DNA from 3 places in the Mesorhizobium sp. M7D.F.Ca.US.005.01.1.1 genome. Region 1 is predicted to be linked to each of the others. Evidence: predicted binding sites of a transcription regulator. Region 1 holds the regulator's gene; each other region holds the start of a gene.
The links. The regulator PhoB, encoded in region 1, activates phosphate uptake and scavenging genes when phosphate is short. The targets are predictions, from matches to a motif close to TGTCATNNANCTGTCAT.
Positions count from the first base shown of each region.

Region 1 (9,682 bases):
CCACCAGGCAGCACCGCGCCAGACCAGCAGTCCGCCCAGCGTGACGATGAACGCCGGCACTTCGAGATAGGCGATGACGAAGCCTTGAAAGGCCCCGATCAGCAGGCCGAGCGCCAGGCCGATGACCAGCGCCAGAACCCAGATCCACGGATTGCCGAGTTCGAGCCCGACAAACCGCACCAGGAAATGCACCTGGGCAAATCCCATCACCATGCCGATCAGGCCCTCGGCGGAACCGACGGACAGGTCGATGTTGCGCATGACGATGACCAGCACCATGCCGCAGGCCATGATGGCGACCGCCGATGTCTGTACCGACAGGTTCCAGAGATTGCGCGGCGTCAGAAAGGTGCGGCTGTCGAAATCGAGCGGATTGACGCCGAGGCGCAGGCTGGAAATGACATGCAGCCCGATCCAGATGATCAGCAGGGCGCCGACCATGCCGAGCATGCGGGTGTCGATCTCGGTCGCCTTCAGGAACCGGGCGACCACGCCGAGCTCCGACGCACGCGCGGTGTCGGCCTGCGGGTTGGACGTCGTGTCGGTCATGATTTCCTCCCACCGGCTGGCCGTCTGACGCGGATGCCGGAACCCAGCCTTGAACGGTTCACCGATTCCCGGAAACGCCGAACCGTTCTATCTCTTTGTTTTGACGCAATTCCGGACGGAAAACCGCTACGCACTTTTCCTGGAATTGCTCCCGAAGCTATCCGCGTGATGCGGAAATACAAATCTTTTTGAGAAAACGCCGCGGCTTTTGGGCCGCGGCGTTCAGATATTTCGACGTGATCCAGATCAGTTACAGGCCGCGACGGTGCCGGCGGCGACGCCCGCGCAGACTTCGTCCTTCTTGATCCAGCCGGCGGCGATGACGACGTTGAGATTGTCCTTGGTGATGGCAACCGGGGTCAGGAACAGCGACTTGACGGTGTTGCCGCCCGGTGTCGTGAAGTCCTTGGCGCCGGCAATGTCGCTCGTCTTCTTGCCGTCGGCGAGCTGCGAGGCGATCTCGGCGGCGTTCTTGCCGAGTTCGCGCGCGTCCTTCCACACCGACACGGTCTGCGTGCCGAGTGCGATGCGGTTCAGCGCGGCGTGGTCGCCGTCCTGACCCGAGACCGGCACGGTGCCGGCAAGGCCCTGCGCCGTCAGTGCCGCGACGACGCCGCCGGCGGTGCCGTCATTGGCCGCGACCACGGCGTCGACCTTGTTGTCGTTGGCGGTGAGGAACTGTTCCATGTTCTTCTGGGCGTTGGCGGGCAGCCAGCCGTCCGTATAGGCCTCGCCGACATTCTTGATCTTGCCGCTGTCGATGGCTTCCTTGAGCACTTCCATCGAGCCCGAGAACAGGAAGTCGGCATTCGGATCGGCACCCGAACCCTTGATGAAGACATAGTTGCCTTCCGGCTTGACCTTGAACACTTCGCGGGCCTGCATGCGGCCGACTTCCTTGTTGTCGAAGGTCAGGTAGAAGACGTCCTTGTTCTCGATCAGACGGTCATAGCCGACGACCGGAATGCCTTCGTCCAGCGCCTTCTGCACCGCTGGGCCGATGGCCGAGGCATCCTGCGCCAGGATGATCAGCGAATTGGCGCCCTGCGAGATCAGGCTTTCGACATCGGTAAGCTGCTTGCCGGGATTGGACTGCGCATCGGCGGAGATGTACTTGTCGCCGGCAGCCTCGATCGCCGTCTTCATGGCGGCCTCATCGGTCTTCCAGCGCTCTTCCTGGAAGTTGGACCACGAAACGCCGATGACCTTGTCCTTCGCCTGCGCGACCGACGCGAGCGTCAGCGACATGGCGACACCCGCCAGGATGGCGGCTGTGAATCTTTTCATAATATCCTCCCTGCGCCGCGTATGGCGCGACCAAACTGACCCGAAGGCCGGCACAGAGGCCCTATTTTTTCGAGCCCCGAAAAAATACTGGTCCAACACCCGAACGCTGTCAACATCGATTCTGATGGATTTTGATGTGCTCGCGAATTTTTTTCGAGCCCCGGAATAAATAAATGACAGAGTGGGCGGCTTCTGCCAGTATTTGACTGCGTTGCCGACAGCGTTCGAGGGGCACGGAGAACCGCGGCGACCGGGAGGACTTGAAGAAACATGTCGGTCGGAATCCGCCACGACGATTTGCGCCGGCGCAACCGGGCGATGGTGATTGCGGCCGTGCGCCGCGCCGGACAGCCGTCCCGCACCGAGATCGCAGCGACAACCGGCCTTAGCCACTCGACCATATCGGCTATCTCTTCCGACCTGATCGGGGAAGGCATCCTGACCGAAAGCAAACCAAGCGAGGCCGGCTCGCTCAAACGCGGCCGGCCGCAGGTTGGCCTCAGCCTCAATCCGGAAGCGGCGGCGGTGATGACCGTGGTGCTGTCGCTGAATTTTCTCTCCGTCGCCGTCATCGACTATGCCGGCCAGGTGATATCAGAGGAACAGCGCCGGCTGGACACGCTGACCATGTCGCGGGACGCGCTGATCGGCGAATGCACGGCAATCGTGCGGCGCCGTCTCGAGGACCCTGATCTCGACGTCCGCAGCATCGCCCGCATCGCGCTGGCAATCCAGGGCATCACCGACACCCGCTCCCGCGCCATGCTGTGGTCGCCGATCACGCCGCACACCGACATCGCCTTCGCCGACATACTCGAGGACGAGTTCGGCATCCCCGCCACCATGGAGAATGACTGCAACATGATGGCGATAGCGCTACGCTGGCGCGATCCTGATCGCTACCGCGACGATTTCATCGCCATCCTTTTGTCGCATGGCATCGGCATGGGCCTGGTGCTGAAGGGCGAGCTGTTCACCGGCACCCATTCCTCGGGCGGCGAGTTCGGCCACATGATCCATCAGCCGAAAGGTGCGCTCTGCCGCTGCGGGCGGCGCGGCTGCGTCGAGGCCTATGCCGGAAACTACGCCATCTGGCGCAACGCCAGGCAGCTGGGCGAGGACGCAGAACCCGTCGCTGATGTCAGCGACGCCGACATGCGCGCGCTGGCGACCGCGGCCCGCGAAAGGGATGGCCCCGAGCGCGAGGCCTATCGCAAGGCCGGCGAAGCGCTCGGCTACGGTCTCGGCAGCCTGTTCGCACTGATCGATCCGGCGCCCGTCGCCATGGTCGGCGTCAGCGCCGCTGCCTTCGACCTGATCGAGCCGGCATTGCGCGAGGCGATTGCCCAGACCGCCGGCGGCCAGCACTCGAAATCGATTTCCTTCGACACCGAGCCGAACGAACTGCCGCTGATCCGCGAAGGCTGCGCCATGCGCGCACTGACCTTCGTCGACCAGGAGATTTTCGCACCGGGCGTGCAGGCGAGAGCTGGCCTCGTCGGCAAGAACGTGGCGTGAGTTCAAACGAGGGAGCTCAGTCTTCCCTGATCGCGTAGCCCGCGCCTCGGATCGTGCGGATGACATCGGGCATGCGGCCGTTGTTGACCGCCTTGCGCAGCCGGCCGACATGAACGTCCACCGTGCGCTCGTCAATATAGATTGTCTCGCCCCAGACATTGTCGAGCAGCTGGCTGCGCGAGAACACACGGCCGGGATGACGCATCATGAACTCTAGCAGGCGGAATTCTGTCGGTCCGAGCCGGATCTCGCTCTTCTTACGATAGACCCGGTGCGACTCACGATCGAGCACGATGTCGCCGACCTTGAGCACGCTGGATAGCACTTCCGGCTTGGCCCGGCGCAGCAGCGCCTTGACCCTGGCCATGAATTCCGGCGTCGAGAACGGCTTGACCAGATAGTCGTCGGCGCCGGTCGACAGGCCACGCACGCGGTCGCTTTCCTCGCCGCGCGCGGTCAGCATGATGATCGGCAGCCGCTCGGTCTCGGGACGCATCCTTAGCCGACGACAGAGTTCGATACCCGAAACCGCAGGCACCATCCAGTCGAGCACCAGAAGGTCGGGAACGTTCTCCTGCAGCCGGATCTCGGCCTCGTCGCCGCGCGTCACCACCTCGACCTGGTAACCCTCGGATTCCAGATTGTAGCGGAGCAGCACGCCTAGCGGCTCCTCATCCTCCACCACCATGATGCGTGGCGCGATCATCGACTGGTCACCCCTGTCGTCATGCCGCCGGCGCGGACATTGCCGTCTCGTCCTGCTTCGGGCGATTGGCGGGCAGCTGCGTGCCGGTCAAAACATAATAGGCATTTTCAGCGATGTTGGTCACATGGTCGCCGATGCGCTCGAGGTTCTTGGCGCAGAACAACAGATGCGTGCAGGCAGTGATGTTGCGCGGGTCTTCCATCATGTAGGTCAGCAGTTCGCGGAACACCGAGGTGTATTTGACGTCGATGCGCTCGTCGGCGGCGCGCAGTTTCGCCAGGGCCGCGGCGTCGCGCGCCGCATACTCCTCGATCACGCCCTGCACCTGGATCAGCACCAGCTGGGCCATTGCGTCGATGGAATGCGACAGGTCACGCGGTGTGACGCTGAGGCCGACGGTGCCGACGCGCTTGGCGATGTTCTTGGCAAGGTCGCCGATGCGTTCGAGATCGCCGGCCATGCGGATCGAACCGACGACATGGCGTAGATCGTCGGCCATCGGCTGCCGCTTGGCGATCAACGTGATGGCGCGGTCGTCGAGCTCGCGCTGGCGCGCGTCCATGATCGCATCGTCGGAGACGACGCGCTGTGCGAGGGCGTTATCGGAATTCAAAAGCGCCTTGGTGGCACCACCGACCATCGAGCCGGCGAGATCGCCCATATCGCTGATGAGCCTGCTGATTTGTCCGAGATCCTCGTCGAAAGAAGCGACTGTGTGTTCGCCCATGATCTTGTCCCTCGTATGCCTGAACTCAGCCGAAGCGGCCGGTGATGTAGTCCTGCGTGCGCTTCTCGCGGGGCGACGTGAAGATCTTCTCGGTGCGGTCGAACTCGACCAGTTCGCCCAGATACATGAAGGCCGTCTGCTTCGACACGCGCGCCGCCTGCTGCATGTTGTGGGTGACGATGACGATCGTGTAGTCGGCTTGCAACTCGTCGATCAGCTCCTCGATCTTGGCGGTCGACAGCGGGTCAAGCGCCGAGGCCGGCTCATCGAGCAGGATGACTTCCGGCTTCACCGCCACGGTGCGGGCGATGCAGAGCCGCTGCTGCTGACCACCGGAGAGGCTGAGGCCGCTGGCGTTGAGCTTGTCCTTGACCTCGGTCCAGAGTGCTGCGCGCTTCAGCGCCTGCTCGACGCGGCCGTCCATCTCGGACTTGCTGAGCTTCTCATAGAGCCTGACGCCGAAAGCGATGTTTTCGTAGATCGACATCGGAAATGGCGTCGGCTTCTGGAACACCATGCCGATCTTGGTCCGCAGCAGGTTGAGATCCTGCGAGCGGTCGAGAACGTTCTGGCCGTCGAGCAGCACCTGACCTTCGGCGGTCTGCTTGGGATAGAGTTCGTAGATGCGGTTGAAGACGCGCAGCAGCGTCGACTTCCCGCAGCCCGAAGGCCCGATGAAGGCGGTGACGCTGCGCTCGGGCAAGGACAGCGTGATGTCCTTCAGCGCCTTCGACTGGCCGTAGTAGAAGTTGAGGTTCTTGACCTCGATCTTGGCCTTGGCGGTGGCCTCGGCGGCGATCGTCATGTCTGGAGACAACATCTGGCTCATTTGTCCTCTCTGCGTCCGGTCAGGCTGCGAGCAACGATGCTGAGCGCGAGAACCGTCAATGTGATGATGAGTGCACCGGTCCAGGCCAGTTGCTGCCATTCCTCGTAAGGGCTGAGAGCGAACTGGAAGATGGTGACAGGCAGGCTGGCCATCGGCGCGTTGAGATTGCTCGACCAGAACTGGTTGTTGAGCGCCGTGAAGAGCAGTGGCGCCGTCTCGCCGGAGATACGGGCGATCGACAGCAATATGCCGGTGACGATGCCGGAAAGCGCGGCGCGGTAGGCGACCGACTTGATGACCACCCAGCGCGGCGCGCCGATCGCGGTGCCGGCTTCGCGCAAGGCGTTCGGCACCAAATTGAGCATGTCTTCGGTGGTGCGCACGACAACCGGGATGACGAGGATGGCGAGCGCGACTGCACCGGCGATCGCCGAGAAATGCCCCATCGGCCGCACCATCAGTTCGTAGACGAACAGGCCGATGATGATCGATGGCGCCGACAACAGGATGTCGTTGATGAACCGCACCACGGTGGTCAGCTTGGAAAAGCGACCGTACTCAGCCATGTAGGTTCCGGCCAGCACGCCGATCGGTGTGCCGACGATGACGGCGATGACGGTCATCACCACGCTGCCATAGATGGCGTTGAGCAGGCCGCCGGCGTCGCCGGGAGGCGGCGTCATCTGCGTGAAGACGTCAAAGGACAGGCCGGCGGCGCCCTTGTAGACCAGCGCGCCGAGGATGAGCGCCAGCCAGGCTAGGCCGATGCCCGCCGCGGTGACGCACAGCGTCATCATCACGGCATTCTTCCTCTTGCGGCTCTGGTGAAGCGATGTGGCTGTCGACATCGGTCAGGCTCCGGTGCGGGCGTCGATGCGCATCAGCATGTAGCGGGCGATGGCAAGGATCAGGAAGGTGATGACGAACAGGATCAGGCCGAGCGCCACCAGCGAAGAAGTGTAGAGGTCGCCGACGGCTTCGGTGAATTCATTGGCGATGGTCGCCGAGATCGTCGTCGCCGGCGCGAACAGCGACGTCGAGATGCGGTGCGCGTTGCCGATGACGAAGGTCACCGCCATGGTTTCGCCGAGCGCGCGGCCAAGGCCGAGCATGACGCCGCCCATGATGCCGATCCTGGTGTAGGGGATAACCACGCGGCGGGTCACTTCCCAGGTCGTGCAGCCGATACCGTAGGCCGACTCCTTCAGCACCGGCGGCACTGTGTCGAAGACGTCCTTGGTGATCGAGGTGATGAAGGGCAGCACCATGATGGCAAGGATGAGCGACGAGGTCAGCAGGCCGATGCCGTAGGGCGGACCGGCAAACAGGCTGCTAAGCCCTGGAATACCGTGGAACACGCCGATGATGAAGGGCTGCACGGTCGTCTGCAGGAACGGCGCCAGCACGAACAGGCCCCAGATGCCGTAGATGATCGACGGGATGCCGGCGAGCAGCTCCACCGCCATGCCGATCGGCCGTCGCAGCGGGCGCGGGCAAAGCTCGGTGAGAAAGATGGCGATGCCGATGCCGAGCGGCACGGCAATCAGGATGGCGATGGCGGAGGTGATGATGGTGCCGTAGATCGGCGCCAGCGCACCGAATTTCTCCGTCACCGGGTTCCAGCTTTCGCTGGTCAGGAAGGAGAAGCCGAAGGTCGACAGGGCTTGCCAGGATCCGGCAAACAGCGAGATCGCAACGCCGCCGAGCAGGACCAGCACCAATATGGCAGCGGCCCGGGTCATCCCGTGGAAAATCGAGTCCGTCAGCGCGAACCGTCTGACAATCGCGTCGCGCGAACCTCGAATGGCTGGCAAGGCTTCCTGGACAGCGCTCATGTGAAGCTCGGCTCTTTGTGTTGAGGGACGAATAAGGAGCGCCGCGGTGCGGCGCTCCTTTGGAGGATGTTATTCGCCAGCGTAGACGGGCTTGCCGTCGGCCTGGATGTCAGCCTTCCAGGAGGTCTTGATCAGGTCGACGACGCTATCGGGGATCGAGACATAGTCGAGCGCCTTGGCGGTTTCCTTGCCGTCCTTGTAGGCCCAGGCAAAGAATTTCAGCGCTTCACCGGTTGCGGCAGCATCGTCCGGAACCTTGTGGATCAGCACCCAGGTCGAGGCAGCGATCGGCCAGGTGGTGTCGCCGGGCTCGTTGGTGATGATGACGTTGAAGTTTTTCGCGCCCTTGAAGTCGGCATTCGAAGCAGCCGCGCCGAAGGATTCGAGCGACGGCTCGACGACCTTGCCGGCGGCATTCACCAACTTGGAGTAGGACAGGTTGTTTTGCTTGGCATAGGCATACTCGACGTAGCCGATGCCGCCGTCGGTCTGCTTGACGGTGTTGGCAACGCCTTCACTGCCCTTGGCGCCGACGCCGGTCGGCCATTCGACCGCCGTGTCCGAACCGATCTTGTCCTTCCAGTCGGGCGACAGCTTGACCAGGTAGTTGGTGAAATTGAAGGTCGTGCCCGAGCCGTCCGAGCGATGGACAACGGCGATCGCCGTCGATGGCAGGGTCAGGGTCGGGTTCAGTGCCTTGATCGCGGCGTCGTCCCAGGTGGTGATGGCGCCGAGGTAGATCTGAGCGATCGTCTTGCCGTCAAGGACGAGTTCGCCCGGCTTGACGCCGGTCAGGTTGACGATCGGCACGATGCCGCCCATCACCATTGGAAACTGCACGAGGCCGTTCTTTTCCAGGTCGGCGTCGGACATCGGCTTGTCGGTGGCGCCGAAGGTCACGGTCTTGGCGATGACCTGCTTGATGCCGCCGCCTGAACCGATCGACTGGTAGTTGAGGCCGATGCCGGTGTCTTTCTTGTAGGTGTCGGCCCACTTGGCGAACACCGGATAAATGAAGGTCGAGCCGGCGCCGGAAAGATCAGCTGCCATTGCCGCGGAAAGGGTGAAAGTAGACGCCGTAGCCATTGCGATCGCAACGGCCGCCGAGCGGATGAAATGTCTCATGTGGCCTGCTCCTGTTCGGAAGATGGTCTCTCGGCGCCATTCCTCTCGGCGCCCGCTGAGGCCAATAGCCTTCGATTATTACAGTCGCATGACAGTTTGATGTCACCCCGGTAACGCGTCATTGGGGTGGGGAAAACGCCGGCCAGCCGGCACTCCCGACTGAGCCCGGCTTTGCTCCCGGAATCAGGCACTTGCGCCGTTTCAGGCCGAGACCGGCCCGCAGTTACGGGACTGCCGCCTCGGCAAAGAAAATCCGGACGGGAGCGCGTTGCTCTCGGCCAGACGGTGTCGTGGCCGGGCCATCGCCGAAAACAGGTCCGTTGGGGTAGGTTGACGCTGTCTCATGCCGGCGGTCGCTGCTCCCGCCCGTAACTGGGAAGAGCGGAATTCGAATATAGTTATTGTCTCGATTAGGCACAGTTTTGATATGGTGCGATCGCACCATGGTGCTGCGCACGGGACGCGTCGCGAATCTCCGCATAGTTTCTCGCCAACAGGTGCGCCGAGAGCCCCTTACCCGGCGTTGCGCTGAGCCTGGCGGCTGGCGCCGACCCAGCGCTCGACCTTCTCGAGCAGGGCTCGGGGACTGATCGGCTTGGGCAGATAGTCGTCCATGCCGGCCTCCAGGCAGCGCTCGCGATCGCCCTTCAGCGCATGCGCGGTGACGCCGACGATCGGCACATGCGTGCCGGTTTCTTCCTCCAGCCGGCGAATGGCGGCGGTTGCCTCGAGCCCGTTCATCTCCGGCATCGAGACATCCATCAGGATCATGCACGGATTGAGCCGGCCGAAGGCGTCGAGCGCCTTGCGGCCATTGCCGACGATCTCGAAACCATAACCGGTCTCACCGAGAATCTGGGTGAACACCATCTGGTTCACCTCATTGTCCTCGGCCACCAGGATGTCCAACCTGTCGCCGCCACCCGCCACGGGTGGCCGGGGGCGAATCGAAGGCGGCTGCAGCAGCGCCCGCTGTTCAGACGGCGCCGAGGGCTGTGGCCGCACCACATTGCTCGCAGCGACGTCGGCTGCGAGCGGCAGCGCGTCGCTGCCGCTCGTGTTGTGGCGATGCCGCTGGATGGTGGCGACCAGCGTTTCCAGCAGCA
Region 1 covers NZ_CP034453.1:7,000,418-7,010,099, forward strand. The annotation lists gene EJ076_RS34050 (sugar ABC transporter permease) at 1-549, opposite strand, end outside; gene xylF (D-xylose ABC transporter substrate-binding protein) at 796-1,836, opposite strand; gene EJ076_RS34060 (ROK family protein) at 2,107-3,354, shown strand; gene phoB (phosphate regulon transcriptional regulator PhoB) at 3,371-4,060, opposite strand; gene phoU (phosphate signaling complex protein PhoU) at 4,080-4,787, opposite strand; gene pstB (phosphate ABC transporter ATP-binding protein PstB) at 4,813-5,616, opposite strand; gene pstA (phosphate ABC transporter permease PstA) at 5,613-6,464, opposite strand; gene pstC (phosphate ABC transporter permease subunit PstC) at 6,468-7,451, opposite strand; gene pstS (phosphate ABC transporter substrate-binding protein PstS) at 7,521-8,576, opposite strand; gene EJ076_RS34095 (PAS domain-containing protein) at 9,090-9,682, opposite strand, start outside.

Region 2 (9,682 bases), 3.5 Mb from region 1:
TCAAGCGTATCGAGCTGACGCTGCCGGGCCTGCAGGAACTGGCGCAGGGCGGCACCGCCGTCGGCACCGGCCTCAACGCGCCGGTCGGCTTCGCCGAACGAGTGGCGGATCGCATCGCCGCCATCACCGGCATCGCCTTCGTTACCGCGCCGAACAAGTTCGAGGCGCTGGCAGCCCATGATTCCATGGTGTTTTCGCACGGCGCCATCAACGCGGCGGCCGCGGCGCTGTTCAAGATCGCCAACGACATCCGCTTCCTCGGTTCCGGCCCGCGTTCGGGTCTTGGCGAACTGTCGCTGCCGGAAAACGAACCGGGCTCGTCGATCATGCCGGGCAAGGTCAACCCGACCCAATGCGAAGCGATGACGCAGGTCTGCGTGCAGGTGTTCGGCAACAATGCTGCCCTCACCTTCGCCGGCAGCCAGGGTCATTTCGAGCTCAACGTCTACAACCCGCTGATGGCTTACAACTTCCTGCAGTCGGTGCAGCTGCTCTCCGATGCCTCGGTCTCCTTCACCGACAATTGCGTCGTCGGCATCGAAGCGCGGGAAGACAACATCAAGGCGGCACTCGACCGCTCGCTGATGCTGGTGACGGCGCTGGCGCCGACCATCGGCTACGACAATGCCGCCAAGATCGCCAAGACCGCGCACAAGAAGGGCACCACGCTGCGCGAGGAAGCGCTCGCCACCGGGCTGGTCAGCGAAGCCGATTATGACCGCCTAGTGCGGCCGGAGGACATGACGCATCCGGGGTAAGCAATTCCAGGAAAAGTGTCTTGCGGTTTTCCGTCCGGAATTGCGTCAACCAGAAAACCCGACATTTCGCGACGGGAGAATTTACTCCCGTCGCGACCTGACCCGACGCGAATTTTGCGCGGGCCGCCCGATCACGGAAATGTAAGCGCTGTGAACAATGTGTCGCCAGTCTGGCGGCTTTGGTGAACAGTCCGCTTGCTCTATCTCACCGGTATCAACCCCTCCCGGAGAGAACCCCATGTCCATCAACACTTCAGTCGCCGCTTCCGGCACGTCCAATGCCTCGACCACCATCCTCCTCGGCCGCGTCCTGCTTGCGGTCATCTTCCTGCTGTCAGGCTTCGGCAAGCTCACCGCCATCGCCGGCACGGCCGGCTATTTCGGCAGCCTCGGCCTGCCCTTGCCGACCGTAACGGCCATTGTCGTCGGCCTGATCGAGCTTCTCGGCGGCCTCGCCATCCTCGTCGGCTTCCAGACCCGGATTGTCGCCTGGGTGCTCGCGATCTTCACTGTCGCCACCGGCTTGGTCGCCCACACCGGTTGGGCCGACCAGATGCAGATGATCCAGTTTCTCAAGAACCTCGCCATCGCGGGCGGCTTCCTCCTGCTGGCTTCCTCGGGCGCCGGCGCCTATTCGATCGACGCCAAGCGCGGCTGATCAACTACCACCAACAAATCAAAAAGAGGGGCGCGGAATTTTCCGCGCCCCTCTTTCGTTGTCTGTGCAGGCCTCCCAGGCAGCCGATTCCTGCTAGGGTCGCTGCGTCGGAATTGGCACAACCGCCCGACCCGACCCGACAACGGAGGTGAACGCATGCCCCGCAACGCGCTGCTCCTGCTTTCCCGGCTGCTGCTCGCCGCCCTGTTCGTGCCCTCCGGTTTCCAAGCGTTGAGCGATATTGCCGGCACGACAGGCTATTTCGCCGGCCTGGGCTTGCCGCTGCCGACGCTTGCCGCCTGGGGCACGGGACTGTTCGAACTCATCGCCGGGCTGCTCATCCTGGTCGGTTTCCAGACCCGGGTCATAGCGCTGCTGCTTGCCGCCTTCTGCATCGCCGCCGGTTTCATCGGCCATTACGGCCAGGGTGGCGGCGACCCGATTCTCGCCTTCCTGCACCAGCAGATGCTGATGAAGGACATCGCCATATCGGGCGGTTTCCTGGCATTGGCGATGGCCGGCGCCGGCGCCTGGTCGGTCGACGGGCGTGGTTTGGCGTAACGCCGACTTCACCGAGACGCTCTATTTATTTGACCGATATGCTGGGACCGCCCTCGACGGCCAACACCAGCCGGCGGTTGGTTATCCTTGCCAGTTGCGCCAGTCGCCCGGCCGGCCGTTCGCCATAGAGATCGGCCAGCGACGCCGGCAAGACCAGCGCCAGCACGCCGTTGCCGCGCTGTTCCCATTTCAGCCTGGGCATGATGCCGGGCATCGACGCCGTCAGCAGATAAACGACGCGCATCATCGCCGCCAGCACCCGTGCCCGCTCCAGATAGCGTGGCGTCGCCAGCGCCTTGATCTCGGGGGCGATGGCTTCGTTGAAGATGCCGTCGTGACGATAGGCGTTGGCCAGCGCCAGGAAGGCGCGGCCGGGATGGTCGACGCCGAAGAAAGACGCATGCGCGATGATGTTGAGCGATTGCTTGCCGCGATATTCCGGATGCGCGCGCCAGCCGATGTCGGCCAGCAATGCGGCTGCATGGCGATAGCGCGCCTCGTCCTCGGTCTCGTCAATACCGAAGGCGGCAAAGGTCCTGGCTGTCCATTCGACAAGTTCATGCGCATGGGTGACGGAGCGTGAGCGCAGGCGGGCGAGTTCCTCCGAAGCCGAAATCAGCGGATCGGCCTTTTGCTCGGCCTCGTGGAGCAGCGAATAGAGAAAGCCTTCGCGCACGCCGAGCGCCGAAACGATGATCTTCGACGGCTGCATCGCCGCCATGATCTCCTGCAGCACGATGGCGCCATAAGGCAGCAGCGAGCGGCGGTTCTTGGAAACGCCTTCGATCCCCTTGACCTTCTCGATCTCGGCTTTGGCCACCTGCTTGAGGAAGTTCGTCGCGCTTTCGGCCGATATCTCGTAATGGTGCATGACGCCGAGCGGATAGTTGGTCATTTCCATGTGCAGCCGGGCGAGATTTCGCCAGGTGCCGCCCACTGCGTAGAAGGGCCTGCCTTGCCCACCCTTCAACAGCTTCGCCTTCGCCAGTTCGTCACGCGCGATCTTCGCCGCCTGGGTCAGCGAGTTCTTCGCCATGTCCTGTAGGCGCAGGCCACCCAGCGGCAACGTTATGCCGTCACCGATCGCTTCGCCATTGACGTCGACCAGTTCGAGACTGCCGCCGCCCAGATCGCCGGCGATGCCATCGGCCGGATGGAAGCCGGAAATGACGCCGAGCGCCGAATAATAGGCTTCCTGCCGGCCGCTGATCACACGGATTTCGGTCTTGAGCACGTCCTCGGCCCGGTGGATGAAATCGGGACCGTTGATCGCCTCGCGGGCGGCGGCGGTCGCCAGCACATACATATGTTCGGCGCCGGCCTGGTCGGAAAGCGCGCGAAAGCGGCGGAACTCTTCCATCGAGCGGGTCACCGCCTCGGGATCGAGCTTGCCGGTCGAAACGATGCCACGGCCGAGACCAGCCAGCATCTTTTCGTTGAACAGCATGGTTGGCGAGCGCGCCAGTCCCTCATAGACGACGAGACGGATCGAGTTCGACCCGATGTCGATGATGGATAGCGGTCGGCGGTCCTGCAACCGGCCCTGGGAATCAGACAGCATCAGCCGGACGCTGCGGCGTTCTTCTTGCGGCGCTTGAACTGCGCAATGCGCTTGGGCGCATGCGACTTCAGCGCGTCACCCCGTCCCGACAGGCTCGGATTGGTCATGAAATATTCCTGCGCGTTGAACGGTTCCTCGCCCTCCTCCAGCACCACGCGCCGGGAGGTTCCATCAGCCAATACGTCGAAACTTTGCTGATTGTCCATGATGTTGCCCAGCATGATCTGGCCAAGGATCTGTTCATGCACAGTTGGATTGGTGATCGGCACCATGGTCTCGACGCGGCGGTCGAGATTGCGCGGCATGAGATCGGCCGAAGAGATGTAGACGATGGCCTCGTCCGACGGCAGGCCGTGACCATTGCCGAAACAGTAAATGCGGCTGTGCTCGAGAAAACGGCCGACGATCGATTTTACACGGATGTTTTCCGACAGGCCCGGAACCTGCGGCCGCAGGCAGCAGATGCCGCGCACGACAAGGTCGATCTCGACGCCGGCGCGGCTGGCATCATAGAGCGCGTCGATGATGATCGGATCGACGAGCGCGTTCATCTTCATCCAGATGCGCGCAGGCCGACCCTCCACCGCATGGGCAATCTCGTCGGCAATGTGCTTCAGGATGCGGCTTCTCAGCGTGAACGGCGAGATCGCCAACCGCATTTCATCGGTCGGCTCGGCATAGCCGGTGATGAAATTGAAGAGCTGGGCGACGTCTCGGGCAATCGTCGGATCGGTGGTGAAGAAGGACAGGTCGGTGTAGATGCGCGCGGTCACCGGATGGTAGTTGCCGGTGCCCAGATGCACGTAGTTGCGCAGCTTGCCGTCCTCACGCCGCACCACCAGTGACATTTTCGCATGTGTTTTCAGCTCGAGGAAGCCGAACACGACCTGCACGCCGGCACGCTCAAGGTCGCGCGCCCAGCGGATGTTGGCTTCCTCGTCGAAGCGCGCCTTGAGCTCGACCAGCGCGGTGACAGACTTGCCGGCCTCGGCCGCGTCGACCAGCGCGCGCACGATCGGGCTGTCATTGGAGGTGCGGTAAAGTGTCTGCTTGATCGCCACCACTTCCGGATCGGCCATCGCCTGGCGCAGGAACTGCACCACCACATCGAAGGATTCGTAGGGGTGGTGGACGACGATGTCCTTCTCGCGGATGGCGGCAAAACAGTCGCCGCCATGCTCGCGGATACGCTCGGGAAAGCGCGGATTGTAGGGCGTAAATTTCAGATCGTCGCGGGGGACGGCGACGATCTCGGAGATCTGGCTGAGCGCCAGCGGTCCGGTGAGCACGCTGATGCGGCTCGACGACACGCCAAGCTCACCGGCGACGAAGTCGCGCAATTCGGAAGGCATCAGCTTGTCGAATTCGATGCGGATCACCGAACCGCGGCGACGCCGCTTCAGCGCCGTTTCGAACAGGCGCACCAGATCCTCGGACTCCTCCTCGACCTCGATATCGCTGTCACGAATGATGCGGAACGTGCCGGAGCCCTTGACCTCGTAGCCGGGGAAGAGCTTGCCGATGTACAGGCCGACAGCTTCTTCCAGCGGGATGAAGCGAACATGGTGCTTGCGGTCCGGGAGGCGGATGAAACGCTTCAGCGCCACCGGCAGACGCAGCAGCGCGCTCATCTCTTCGCCGTTCTTGCGGTGGCGCAATTGCAGCGCCATCGAGAAGCCGAGATTTGGAATGAACGGGAACGGATGCGCCGGGTCGATCGACAGCGGGGTCAGCACCGGGAACACCTGCTCCTGGAAATGGTCTTCCAGCCAGACCTTCTCCTCCTTGGTGAGCGCATCGCGAGTGATGCTCTCGATGCCTTCCTTGTTGAGCAGCACGGTGAGCGCCGAAAGGCTCTTCTGCTGGTCTTCCTGCAGCCGCTCGACCTCACGCAGCAGCTGTTCGAGCTGCTGTTCGGGGGTGCGGCCGTCAGGGCTCTTCAGCGTGATGCCCTCGCGCACCTGGCCGGCAAGGCCGGCGACACGGACCATGAAGAATTCGTCGAGATTGGCGGCCGAGATCGACAGGAAGCGAACGCGCTCCAGCAGCGGATGATTGAGGTTCAGCGATTCCTCGAGAACGCGCCGGTTGAACTGCAGCCAGGAAAACTCCCGGTTGACGAAGCGATCGGGGTTGCCGCCCTCCGGACGAGCCACCTCGACGTTCACGAATTCGCTCTGCACCGGCTTCAGTTCGTTCATGGTTCCTGCTCTTCCCACCGCTCAGCCGGTTAACCGGCTTAACTTATCCTCTGACAGGCTTTTGCGACAGTTTCATTTCATCGATCTTGCAAAGAGGCCTGTTATGATCCAGATGCAGAAGAGACTGCGTTAAGGAGACGACGATGGCAGGCGGTTCCATTCCCCATTTTCAGAACGATGCGGGCCACCCGGCAATCGACATCGGCGTCAAGGAATTCATGTGCACGGGCGCCAATCCGCCTTTCGACCACCCGCATGTGTTTCTCGACATGGGTGGCGACAATGAAAAAGTCTGCCCCTATTGTTCGACGCTCTACCGCTATTCGCCAAAGCTGAAGGCGACGGAAACGCTGCCGGCCGGCTGCATCTATATCGACCAGGCCGCCTGAGTCTTCGCGACAAGCCCGATGAATGACACGCGATCCCGGCAAGTTGTCATCGCCGGGGCAGGTGTCGCCGGGCTGACCGCAGCCCTTGCATTCGCCGAACGCGGCTACCCGGTACGGGTGTTCGAACAGGCGCAGCGCCTGGAAGCAGCCGGCGCCGGCCTCCAGCTTTCTCCCAACGCGACACGCATCCTTCGCCAGCTTGGCGTACTCGACCGTCTGCTGCCGGAAGCGGTGCGGCCGGAAGCGGTGGTCTTGAAGGATGCCGCAACGCTGCGCGAACTGGCGCGGGTGCCACTGGGACAAGCCGCTGAAACGCGCTGGCAAGCGCCCTATCTCGTCGCTCACAGGGCCGATCTGCAGAGCGCACTGACCGCGCGCGTTGCCGAGATGCCGGATATCCGTCTCACCACCGGCGCCCGTATCGGCAGCGTTGCCACCGGCCCCGATGGCATCACGGCGACGGCCGAGATCGACGGCAAAACCATCAAGGCTGAGGGCTTCCTGCTGGTCGGCGCAGATGGTGTCTGGTCGTCGGTGCGCGCACTTGTCGATTCGGCCAAAAGGGCGACCTCGCCAAGAAGCCGGTTTTCCGGCGAACTGGCTTGGCGCGCGACCATTGCAGCGCAGAGTGCCGCAGGGCAGGCTTTCGCGGCGATCGGCACTCCGGACTGCGTCACCACCTTCCTGCACCCGGGCTTCCATATGGTGGCCTACCCCGTCAGCAAGGGGGACGCCTTCAACCTCGTCGCCTTCACCAGAGGCGAGCGTATTGCCGAGGGCTGGTCCGGCCATACCGATCCCGGCATCCTCGCCAGCGCAATGCGCGGCACCGCGCCTGGTCTTACAGAACTGGTGGAAATGGTTGGGGCGTGGCTGACTTGGCCGCTCCATACTGTCGAACAGAACCAGCCCTGGACAATGCCGGACGGCATCGCGCTGATCGGCGATGCGGCGCATGCGATGACGCCGTTCGCCGCGCAAGGTGCTGCCATGGCGATCGAGGATGCGGCGATGCTTGCCGATATTATTGCCGATTTCCCTGGCAATCCGGCACAAAGTCTTCAAATCTGGGAGAACCTGCGGCGGCCGCGCGTCGCCAGGGTCGCTCGTCGCGGCGCCATCAACCGCGTCGCCTGGCATGCCACGGGGCCAGTGGCGGTCGCCCGCAATCTGTTCCTGAAAATGCGCTCGTCGGACAAACTCGCGGCGGATTTGGACTGGCTCTATGGCTGGCAGGCACCGGAGGCTGTTGTTAGGCGTTGACAGGCTGGCGGGACAGCGCCCCCCTCTGTCCGGCAGGACAGAGGGGGGCGCGAAGGATCGCGACGTTGGCGTTCGACAGCAGCGCCTGCGCCGAGTAGAAATAGCACTATGGCCAAACTCATCCGGTACAAGTTCAACCCGGCAAATCCGCTTCCACTAACAGAGCCCCAGAAAGCGGAAATCGCAGCCTTGAAGGCGCGACCCGAGAGCGATGTCGATACAAGCGATATTCCTGAGCTGACCGAAAAGTTCTGGCGGAGGGCGATCCGTCGGCACACAGCAGACTGAAGTCGGCGCGCACCCCGCCTAATTATACAGCCGCATCGACAGGCCAAGCGATACAGGCAGCGGGTTCCACCAGCCAGTGCGCAGGCCGGCGGTGCGCAAGGCGGCCGCCGTCCAGGTGTTGCAGCCGACCAGTGCGTTGAAATGGCCATTGGCTTCGTAGAAGCCGTCGAACCTGGAATAGGCCGCATCCGGAACAAGGATCGGACCCTTCGGCCCCCGCTGGAAACTCGCATCGATGAAATCGAGCAGCGCCGCGAACCGATCCTCACCGATGTCGAACCCCGCGACGTCCGGGCGCGATTCGACGATGTCACCGGCGACATCGACATGCATGACCGAAGCATCGATGGTCAGCGCCTTCATCACCGGCACCGCCTTCAACTCAGACCATGTCGGCGTCTCCAGGTAGAAAGCGCGGCCGCCCCAGCCAAAGACGATGTAGCGGACCTCCGGACTGTCGGCCGGTATGCCGGCGTCGACCAAGAAGCGGAAGCGCTGGCGCACGCTACCATCGACCGGAATGGCGATGTCCGTGTGGATGGCGTTCTTCAGCACCAGGATGTGGCGCGCCGTGGCGGGCCTGTCGGCGATTGCTTGCCAGAGCGGTCGCGGTACGAAAGTACCCAGCACGACGGCGAGCATAGCCCCAATCAAAACAAGGCCAAGAAAACGTCCCAGTCTTTTCATGAATGGCGGCCCTGCAGACGCGCTCCGGCGCGACACAAATCGCCCGCCTCCTGCTCATCCATACGCAAAAGAGCCCGGCAGTGTTTCAGCCGGGCTCCCCGTGGCCGTCGAAGGCCTAGTGCAGGATCTGCGACAGGAACAGCTTCGTGCGCTCGTGGCGCGGGTGGTCGAAGAACTCGGCCGGCGTGTTCTGTTCGACGATCTGGCCCTGATCCATGAAGATGACGCGGTTGGCGACCTTGCGGGCAAAGCCCATCTCGTGGGTGACGCACAGCATGGTCATGCCTTCTTCGGCCAGACCGACCATCGTCTCCAGCACTTCCTTGATCATTTCCGGATCGAGCGCCGAGGTCGGCTCGTCGAACAGCATGATGCGCGGGTTCATGCACAGCGAGCGGGCGATCGCCACGCGCTGCTGCTGGCCGCCGGACAACTGGCCGGGATATTTGTGCGCCTGTTCCGGGATCTTGACGCGCTTGAGGAAATGCATGGCGATTTCCTCGGCCTGCTTCTTTGGCGTCTTGCGCACCCAGATCGGCGCCAGCGTGCAGTTCTCCAGGATGGTCAGATGCGGGAACAGGTTGAAGTGCTGGAACACCATGCCGACCTCGCGGCGCACCTCGTCGATCTTCTTGAGATCGTTGGTCAGTTCCTTGCCGTCGACGATGATCTTGCCCTTCTGATGCTCTTCCAGGCGGTTGATGCAGCGGATCATCGTCGATTTGCCGGAGCCCGAAGGGCCACAGATGACGATGCGCTCGCCGCGCATCACTTTCAGATTGATGTCCTTGAGCACGTGGAATTCACCATACCATTTGTGCATGGCGATGATGTCGATGGCGACATCGGTGGTGGAAATCTGCATCTTGGCGGCGTTGACCTTGATCTCTTCCGCGCTGACGGCATTTTCGGTGGCCATGACGGGATCCCCTTGTTCTTTTGTTTAGCGTTTGTGGCCGGTGTCGAGCCGGCGTTCGGTGAACATTGAATAGCGCGACATGCCGAAGCAGAACAGCCAGAAGACGAAGGCCGCGAAGATAAGACCGGACCTGGCGGTCTGCGCCGTTGCCCAGTTTGGGTCGGAGAAGTTCTGCTTCACGATGCCGAGCAGGTCGAACATCGAGATGATGATGACCAGGCTGGTGTCCTTGAACATGCCTATGAAGGTGTTGACGATGCCCGGGATGACCAATTTCAGTGCCTGCGGCATGACGATGAAATACATCTTCTGCCAGTAGCCGAGACCGAGCGAATCGGCACCTTCATACTGCCCCTTGGGGATCGCCTGCAGGCCGCCGCGCACCACTTCAGCCATA
Region 2 covers NZ_CP034453.1:3,540,231-3,549,912, reverse strand. The annotation lists gene fumC (class II fumarate hydratase) at 1-758, shown strand, start outside; gene EJ076_RS16955 (DoxX family protein) at 997-1,416, shown strand; gene EJ076_RS16950 (DoxX family protein) at 1,573-1,977, shown strand; gene ppx (exopolyphosphatase) at 2,003-3,538, opposite strand; gene EJ076_RS16940 (RNA degradosome polyphosphate kinase) at 3,538-5,739, opposite strand; gene EJ076_RS16935 (zinc-finger domain-containing protein) at 5,883-6,128, shown strand; gene EJ076_RS16930 (FAD-dependent monooxygenase) at 6,147-7,391, shown strand; gene EJ076_RS16925 (hypothetical protein) at 7,500-7,679, shown strand; gene EJ076_RS16920 (TIGR02117 family protein) at 7,698-8,366, opposite strand; gene EJ076_RS16915 (amino acid ABC transporter ATP-binding protein) at 8,482-9,285, opposite strand; gene EJ076_RS16910 (amino acid ABC transporter permease) at 9,310-9,682, opposite strand, start outside.
Region 2: the regulator PhoB is predicted to act here: its motif matches at 5,803-5,819, upstream of EJ076_RS16940 (RNA degradosome polyphosphate kinase).

Region 3 (9,682 bases), 3.3 Mb from region 1:
GCCGGTCAGCGCCAGATACATGCCGAAGGAGCCGCCGAGATCAGGCAGCAGGTGGCTGCCGCCGACATCGGGGAAAAAGCCGATGCCGACCTCCGGCATGGCGAACTGGGCATTCTCGGTCATCACCCGATGCGAGCCGTGGAAGGAAATGCCGACGCCACCGCCCATGACGATGCCGTCGATCAGGGCGACGTAGGGTTTCCTAGAGCTGTTGATGCGGGCATTGAGCCGGTATTCGTCGGCGAAGAACTCGACCGGCGGTTTTCCAGCCCGGCCGGTCTCGTAGACATGCAGGATGTCGCCGCCGGCCGAAAAGGCCCTGCCCTCGGCCTTGACGACGATGACGTCGATGCCTTGATCAGTCTCCCAGGCGCAAAGAGCAGCGTCGAGCGCCCTGATCATGCGGTGCGTCAAGGCATTGAGCGCCTGCGGCCGCGTCAAGGTGACGATGCCGGCCCGACCCAGATGTTCGAAGCGAATCTCGTCGCCTCCGCCAAAATCCATCGTGAAAGAATCCCTCCCCCGCGCCGGCGGGACTGAAGTGCTAAGCGGCGACCGGGCGAACGTCAATTGTCGTAGCCCGTGATGGAAAGCGCCATTCGGTTGAAAACTGCTACCACACGAACGGGATCAACGCCTTCGTCCGACGGGCATAGCCGGGGAATTCAGCGGGAAATTGCTGTGCCAGGAGCCTGTCTTCCGCGCCGACACGCCACAGAAAGATCGAACCCAGCAGTATCAGCAAAAAGACGAAGCCGTCGCCCGCCACGATCGCCGAACCGATGCATGCGACCAGGCCACCGCTGTACATGGGATGGCGCACATAGCGGTAAGGGCCCGACGTCACGAGTTCATGCCCCTGCTTTGCGGAGACGATCTGGCTCCAATTGCTGCCCAGGCTTTGCCGCGCCCAGACCAGGAAGGCCATTCCGGCAGCGGTTACCATGACACCAATGCTGCTCAAGGCAGCGTTTACGGGAGCGAAGTTGACGAAACGGAATGTCGACAGATGCGGAAGCAGGAAAGCAACAATCATCGCCACCATCAGGCCCAGGCGCTGTGGCATGTGCTCCTCGGTATCCCGTTTCACGCCGATGGCCGAAACGGTCAGATAGACAATCAGCAGGAGCCATGCGGCATAGACGAACCAGATGAAAACCATCGCTCGCTCCTTCGGTCAACCCGTGCGGACCTAGCGTGGCGTGAGGATGCGTCAAGCCCGCCGGTCAGGTGCCCGTTTGGATTTCGGGAGCGGAAAGAGGCAGTCTTTGCGCGCCGGCCAAATGGGTGCAAAATCGTCAGCTAAGGCACGGCTAACCGATCTCTGAGGCCGTCAACTCAAGGGCGACCACATGATCCTTGTTCCCGGAGCGCCAGAATTCGATTTAGCGATGCCGCGAAAATTCGACCCGGAAGATGTTCTGGGTCGACCGCTGATGGCGAATCTGGCGACCGTTACAGCGGACGGCGCACCGCGCAATGCGCCGATGTGGTTCATCTGGGAGGCAGGAGCGCTCTGGCTTCTCGGTTCGACGGAGGCAAGCGCGGTAAAGCATATTGAAAGAGATCCGCGCTGCGCGGTGGAAATTGTTCACTTCGACAACAATGCCGGCATCCTGCTGCATCTGGGGCTGCGCGGCCTCGCTACCGTGGAGCCAATGTCGCCGGACCGCTTCAAACGGCTACTCCATAAGTATCTCGGTCCCGAGCCAAACTGGAACGGGTGGTTCATCGACAACGTAGCCCAGATCGAACATCCGGATGGGCGCATGATCAGGCTTGCCCCAGCCAGCATTTTCACCAACAACGTATCGTTCTTCAGGACCGGGCCTGACCTTGCGTGGCCGTCCAATCGATAGTCATATTTGCGCGTCTTGGCTGCCGCGGGTGCCGATGCTACAAAGCCGTTCGTCACGGCGATGATCGGCTTCGGGGGACGGTGGGCCATGTCGCAGCTTTTGCGCGCTGTCCTGATGCTGATTGGACTGATGGTCGCTTGCGCGGCAACCCATCCGTCGGTCGCGGCCTCCCTCGAGGACCTCTACAGCTCTCAGACCATCGTCAACGGCAAGTACGAGAAAAACCGCCAGGCCGGGTTCAAGCGCTGTCTCGACGCGGTTCTGATCCGGGTTTCCGGCGATCAGCGCCTGCCGGCGAAACCGGAGATGGTGGCGCTGCGCGACAAGGCCGGCAGCTTCGTCGCCAGCTTCAGCTACCGCGACCGCATGGAAGGCATTCCCAACCATGACGATCAGGGCACGTACGATCGGCCTCATAATCTTTATTGCCAGTACAGGCCGGCTGACATCGACCCGGTGCTGGCTTTGCTCGGCAGCAGGCCGTGGCTGGCCGAGCGGCCACGGCTGGCGGTGTTTTTGGCGACCGAGCGCGGTACAAGGCATTTCGCGCTCGATGCCGACGACGAGCGCGGCGTGCTGATGCGCGAATCGTTCGGCAATGCCGCCGCGCCGCTGGCCATGCAGGTGGCTTTTCCCACGGCGGCGCTGCTGTCGCAGGCCGGATTGGCCGATCAGGCGCTTCGTAACACCGAGATGACAAAGCTCGATACCATTGCGAAGAAGGCCGGCGCCGACCAGGCGCTTTCCGGCAGCCTCGTCTGGAGCGACAAGGAGCTGGGCTGGATCGCCGACTGGCGGCTGGCCATGGCGGGCAAGACCTATATGTGGCACGTGCGCGGTGTCAGCTTCGATGAGGCTTTCCGCGTTGCTATCAAGGGCGCGACGCAGATTCTTTCGGGCAACGGGCAGCCCGAATAGGCCTCGACCGGATTGCTGGCACAAACGTGTCGCATTGGTCAGCGGCAAGGGCTCGTGGTAAAAGCCGCCGATCTGGAGTTTTGGCGATGAACAAATTCACCCCGACAAAGCCAGCCGGCGCGCGCAGCGTCGACGACATCACCGGCAGCCGCCGCTTGCGCCGCATGCGCAAGGCCGACTGGTCGCGCCGTCTGGTGCAAGAGAACAGGCTCTCGGTCGACGACCTGATCTGGCCGATCTTCGTCGTTGACGGCAAGAATATCCGCGAGCCGATCGCCGCCATGCCCGGCGTCTTCCGCCTGTCGATCGACCTCGCCGTCAAGGAGGCCGAACGCGCGGCAAAGCTCGGCATTCCCGCGCTCGCCACCTTCCCCAATGTCGACATCTCGCTGCGCGACCAGACCGGTTCGCACATCCTCGACCCAAACAACGTCATCAACCGCGCCACTCGCGCGATCAAGGACGCGGTGCCGGAGATCGGCATCATCACCGATGCCGCGCTCGACCCGTTCACCAGCCACGGCCATGACGGCATCCTGCGCGACGGCATCATCGTCAACGACGAGACGGTGGAACAGGTGACAGCCGCGGCCGTCATCCAGGCGGCGGCCGGCGCTGACATCATCGCGCCGTCCGACATGATGGATGGCCGCATCGGCGCCATCCGCGACGCGCTCGACGCCAATGGTTTCCAGGATGTGGCGATCATGTCCTATGCGACCAAGTTCGCCTCGGCCTTCTACGGTCCCTATCGCGAGGCGGTCGGCACCGCCGGCCTGCTCAAGGGCGACAAGAAGACCTATTACATCGACCATGCCAATTCCGACGAGGCGGTGCGCGAGGCCGAGCAGGATATCGCCGAAGGCGCCGACATGCTGATGGTCAAGCCCGGCCTGCCCTATCTCGACATCATCCGGCGGCTGAAGGACGAGTTCCAGATGCCGACCTTCGCCTACCAGGTGTCGGGCGAATATTCGATGATCAAGGCTGCCGCTGCCAATGGCTGGATCGATGGCGAGAAGGCGATGCTGGAATCGCTGCTCGCCTTCAAGCGCGCCGGCTGCGACGGCATTTTGACCTATTTCGCTCCCGAAGTGGCGGAACTGCTGAAGGGATAACTTCTCTTCCGACGATGATCGGTCGCGGCGAGCAAATGCCGGCGATCCGCCTCGGCATCCCTGACAATTTCCGACGTCCGGCCGGGAGACCAGAGCGAGGGTCGCTAGACCATTCGCTTCGAGGCTCGTTTGTACCTAAAAAATACCGCTTGCAATTCGCAAGCAGCTTGCTACAAATAACCGATTGCAAAATACAACTGGTTATCGAGGAGGCTCTCATGTCCAAACTTCGTGTCAACGCTTTCAGCCTGTCGCTCGACGGCTACGGCGCCGGTCCCGATCAGAACCTACAAAATCCGCTCGGCGTCGGCGGGGAATCCCTGCACAAGTGGGTATTTGGTACCCGCACCTTCCGCAAGATGGTGCTCGGACTGGATGGCGGCACCACCGATACCAATGAGGCGTTCGCGGCGCGCAGCTTCGAGAATGTCGGCGCCTGGATCCTCGGCCGCAACATGTTCGGGCCGATCCGCGGCGAATGGCCTGACGACAGCTGGAAGGGCTGGTGGGGCGACAACCCGCCATACCACGTGCCGGTTTTCGTGCTGACCCACCACAAGCGCGAACCGATCGTCATGGAGGGCGGCACAACCTTTTATTTCATCACCGACGGCATCCATTCGGCGCTTGAACAGGCGAAAGCCGGGGCGGACGGCAAGGACGTGCGGGTGGGCGGCGGCGTCGCCACCATTCGGCAATATCTCCAGGAGAAGCTGATCGACGAGATGCATCTGGCGATCGCGCCGGTGCTGCTTGGCGCGGGCGAGAACCTTTTTGGCGGCCTCGACATGCTCAAGCTGGGCTATCAGTGCAGCGAGCAGGTGGCGACGCCGCTCGCCACGCACGTGATCATCAAGCGGGCGTAGTTCTTTACCCTCCCCGCGTCGGGGAGGGTAAAGACGCTCAGTACTTCTCCGGCACGTAGAGCTCGCGCGGCAGCGTCTGACGTTCGTATTCGGGATTGAAAACGCGCTCCGGCAGCGTGATCTCTTCGTGCGGGACCTCTTCATAGGGCATTTGCTTGAGCAGGTGGTCGATGCAGTTCAACCGCGCCCGCTTCTTGTCGTTGCCTTCGACGATGAACCAGGGGGCTTCCGGGATGTTGGTGCGCACGAAGGTCTCTTCCTTGGCCTTGGTGTACTGCTCCCAGCGCACGCGCGACTGCAGGTCCATCGGCGATAGTTTCCACTGCTTCATCGGATCGTGGATGCGCATCAGGAAGCGCATCTGCTGTTCCTCATCGGTGATCGAGAACCAGTATTTGACCACGGTGATGCCCGAGCGGACCAACATGCGCTCGAACTCCGGCACGTCGCGGAAGAACTCTTCCACCTGATCGGGCTGGGCAAAGCCCATCACCCGCTCGACGCCGGAGCGGTTGTACCAGGAGCGGTCGAACAGCACGATCTCGCCGCCGGCCGGCAGATGTGGCACATAGCGCTGGAAATACCATTGCGACTTCTCACGCTCGGTCGGCGCCGGTAGTGCCACGACACGGCAGATGCGCGGGTTGAGCCGCTGGGTGATGCGCTTGATGACGCCACCCTTGCCGGCCGAGTCGCGCCCCTCGAAGATCACCACCAGCTTCTTCTTGTGGTAGGCGACCCAGGACTGCAGCTTGATCAATTCGGACTGTAGGGTGATCAGCTCGCGAAAATACTGCATGCGATCGATCGAAGGCGGATGCGCGTTCTTGTAGATCTTTGCGATCTCCATCGACAGCGCCGGCTCCGACATTTCGAGCTCATAGTCCTCGTCGAGCGTGTCGGCGAGCTCGGCTTCAAGCCAGTCCTTGGCAGGAGAATTCTGTTTTAGCTCGGTCATCTCAGCTGCTCCGCTTGCAAGCTCTGTCGATCCATGTCCGGCGTCGCAAACTCCCGGCTTATGGCCCGGAACGGCAACACCCTGAGCCGACTTCAATATAGGCCGGCAATGACGGTTTTATTGCAGCCCGAGCGTGATCACCGCCGCTGTCAATCCAGCGAGGCATGATCGATCCGTCGTCGTGGCATGGAGACAAGTCGCCCAAATTGTCCTACAAATAGCGGCCACATTCGGGGCCCCCTCCCCAGCCCCCTTCCCAACGCAATCGCGAGGACTGACATGGAATACCGCACCCTCGGCCGTTCCGGCCTGAAAGTTTCGACACTGACCATGGGCACCATGACTTTCGGCGGCGCCGGCGCGTTTTCGGCGGTCGGCAAGACCGACCTCGACGAGGCGCGCCGGATGATCGATCTCTGCATCGATGCCGGCATCAACGTCATCGACACCGCCAATGTCTATTCGAACGGCATTTCGGAAGAGATCATCGGTGAAGCGCTCGGCGGCAAGCGCAAGGGCGACGTGCTGATCGCCTCCAAGGCGCGGATGCGGATCGGCAAAGGTCCGAACGATGAAGGCTTGTCGCGCCATCATCTGATCCGCGAATGCGAGAAGAGCCTGAAGCGGCTCAAGACCGACGTCATCGACATCTACTTCCTGCACGAATGGGATGGGGTGACGCCGCTGGAGGAAACCATCGCAGCGCTCGATACTTTGGTTGCGCAGGGCAAGATCCGCTATGTCGGCTGCTCCAACTATTCTGGCTGGCAAGTGATGAAGGCGCTTGGCATCAGCGACAGCCATCACCAGCCGCGCTTCGTCACCCAGCAGATCCACTACACGCTGGAAGCGCGCGAGGCGGAGTATGAATTGCTGCCGATTTCCGTCGACCAGGGGCTGGGCGTCCTGGTCTGGAGCCCGCTTGCCGGCGGATTGCTGTCCGGCAAATACCGCCGCGACAGCCCCACCGCCCGTCAGCTCGCCGGCTGGTCGGAACCGCCGATCCGCGACGAGGACCGGCTGTGGCGGATCGTCGATGTGCTGGTCGAGATCGGCACGCAGCGCGGCGTGTCGGCCGCGCAGGTAGCACTGGCCTGGCTGCTTGGCCGACCCGCAGTCTCCTCGCTGGTGATCGGCGGTAGGACCGAAACGCAGTTCAGGGACAATATCGCGGCTGCGAGCCTGGTGCTCACCGACGACGAACGCAGCCGCCTCGACGCGGTCAGCCGGCCACCGCTGCTATATCCCTACTGGCACCAGCAATTGACGGCAAAGGACCGCTTCGGCCCCGCCGACCTGGTTCTTGACCGCAGCGGCATCTGACGAGCCAGGTTTGGCGCCGAGGCACGCTACGTCCTAACCCTGGATAAAACGCCAGACCTCAGGATCAGGCTTGATCTGACCGCTGAGGACAAAATATTTATAGAGGACGAGCAGGGAGATAGCCTGCTCGTCCTGCTCGTTGGAGAATTGGCGGCAATAGGCATTGGCCGCGGCGATGATGCGTTGCGCCTCGGCCGGGTGGTGTTCGAAATAGCGCACCTTCTCCGTGACATCGGCGAAATCCGGGTCGAGCGGCACATAGTGGACACCGGCCTCGAGTCGCTTTTCCGCAAACCATGTCTCGTATGTCGGCAACGGCATCAGGCAGAGCGAATTCGAATTCAGGATCCATTTGAGGTTGGTCGCCACGTCGTTGCCTTCGAGTGAGACGATGTAGCGATTATGCTGCTGTTGGCTGATGCTGAGAAAAGGCTTGCTGTACTCGGCCGGCGCGTTCGGCTTGTGCGAGCCGGCGTCGCAAAACGGCAAGTCACGCACGGCGTCGAGAAATCTTGTCCGTTTCGGATTGTTGAGATCACCGCGCCAGACCACGGCCGGGCGCTTGTCGGCGAATGCAGTTGCGTCGGCCGGCATGTAGAAGTGCCTAAACTTGTTGAATTTCATGATGACCGCATTTTCGTCGTCGGCGCGGATCGGCCGATCCTTGACCAGCGTCGGCACCTTCGGCACGTCGATGACGTCGCCGAATTCGACGTCGACGAGCAATGCCGGATCGAAATAACGGGCAAACTCCTTGAGGTCGTAGTGGTACATAGTCGGCGTAGAGGGCAGCTCGTCGAGACGCACCGCAGCCGGGCTGGGCGAAAACACATGCTGCAGCTTGTTGTAGTAATTCAGCCGCCGCCGCACCGCCTGATCCGAGAGCCTGGCCTGTTCGAGACGGCCCGCCAACCGCCGACGGAAGAGTGCCTGCGGTGCGATATCGCGCAAGACGTTGCGCGCATAGTAGAAAACCCTTGCCGTCGTTCGTTGGATGGTGGCCATAGTTCACTTGATCAAAACAAGCGGGCGGATCGCTGCGCAGTTTGTTGGCGCCCCGGTTCTCCTACACCATTGTGCCGCGCATCTTGCAAGTCCCGGACCGTCGTCCCCACGAACCGCCGGGCACTATCGCTTCAGCTGTTGTGTTTGACGGCTAATGCTCCTAGGCAGGACCAGAGCCGCGAGGCAGTGAAAAGGAGCCGATATGGCGCGACCACCAAATTACGATCAGGAACGCAAGGAACGCGACCGCCAGAAAGCAGCCAAGAAGGCCGAGAAGCTGGCAGCCAAGGTTGCGGCGCGGGAACGTTCGAAGCCCGAGGACGAGACCGAAGGCGAAACCGAAACGGCAAAGTGACGGCAAAAGGCCCGCAGATGCGGGCCATGCCTCAACCCAGATGGCCGCCCAGATGGCCGGCTTGTATCAGGCGGGCGCCTTGTCGCTGACAAAGACGTCCACTTCGCGCGCTGCCGCAATGAAGGCGCGCCTAGCGTTCATCGCCGGCTTGTCGCCGGCGAGTGCGTCATGGCAGGCCTGCAGCGCCGCGCGATGCTTGGGGCTGCGCTTGCCGGGCCAGTTGTTGAGGAGGTAGTCGGAAGCCTCACGCGCCGTACGCAAGAGCTGAGTGCTTCCCGCCGCGACTGACTTCACAGTCACAGGTGTTTCAAATCGGTTGTTTTCCATCGCCGCTCCTTACGCCATCGGCGTCTGCGAAGCGAGGCCGAAAGTGCGCATACGTCCAGACGACGCCTTTGCATGGCGTATACCCTGCCCTGCACAGATCGTTTGGAGCAATTCCGGACGCAAACACTTTTCCTGTCTTGACGCAATTCCGGACGGAAAACCGTTTCACACTTTTCCTGGAATTGCGCTCTAGGCGGCGACGACGGCAAAGCCTCTGGCGCGAAGACCGCGCCGATCGTTGGCGAGCGACGTCACCAACCGGTCGCGGCTGCCGACGATGTGGACTGAGAGCAGGCGCGCGGCTTCATCGGCATCGCCAAGACGTGCGGCTGCCAGAATGGCGCGATGTTCGGCCCAGGCGCGAGCAAGGGCCGCTTCGTCGCGCACCTCCAGCCAGCGCGCCCGGGACAGGCGCGTCATGGCATCGCGAACCGCCCGGAACAGAAATTCGTTGCCCGACAGACGCGCCAGTTCGATGTGAAAATCCATGCCGACACGATGCCATTCCTCGCGCGGCGTGTCGTTGTCGCAGGACTCGAGCATCGCCTCGATGACATCGACGGCGCTCCGGTCCGCCAAGGCGCATGTCAAGCGAAGTGCCGCAACCTCGACCGCCTCCCTGTAGACGGCGATCTGCTCGAGTTCAGCCAGATTGATGGGCGACACCGTCCAGCCACGTCCTTCCCTGCCGACAAGGCCCTCGGTCTCGAGCCGCAGAAGTGCCGCCCTGACCGGGGTTCGCGACGCACCGAAGCGGCTTTCGATCCAGCGCTCCGTCAGCTTCTCGCCGGGACCGATCTCGAGGCCCAGGATCATCTGCCGAAGCTGTTTTTCGACGCTTTGCATCTGCGACATTGTCGGTTCCATTGTCTGGCCGTTGCTGGTTCGGGCCGTTTGCCGGCGATCGGCTTGCCGGCCGCGGTTCCCGTTCACGTTTGACAGGGCCACATTGA
Region 3 covers NZ_CP034453.1:3,747,444-3,757,125, reverse strand. The annotation lists gene EJ076_RS17900 (enoyl-CoA hydratase/isomerase family protein) at 1-504, opposite strand, end outside; gene EJ076_RS17895 (isoprenylcysteine carboxylmethyltransferase family protein) at 614-1,162, opposite strand; gene EJ076_RS17890 (pyridoxamine 5'-phosphate oxidase family protein) at 1,353-1,859, shown strand; gene EJ076_RS17885 (DUF2066 domain-containing protein) at 1,947-2,777, shown strand; gene hemB (porphobilinogen synthase) at 2,864-3,895, shown strand; gene EJ076_RS17875 (dihydrofolate reductase family protein) at 4,114-4,761, shown strand; gene ppk2 (polyphosphate kinase 2) at 4,799-5,719, opposite strand; gene EJ076_RS17865 (aldo/keto reductase) at 5,999-7,042, shown strand; gene EJ076_RS17860 (glycosyl transferase family 90) at 7,076-8,047, opposite strand; gene EJ076_RS17855 (hypothetical protein) at 8,250-8,402, shown strand; gene EJ076_RS17850 (DUF982 domain-containing protein) at 8,469-8,702, opposite strand; gene EJ076_RS17845 (GntR family transcriptional regulator) at 8,919-9,584, opposite strand.
Region 3: the regulator PhoB is predicted to act here: its motif matches at 5,828-5,844, upstream of ppk2 (polyphosphate kinase 2).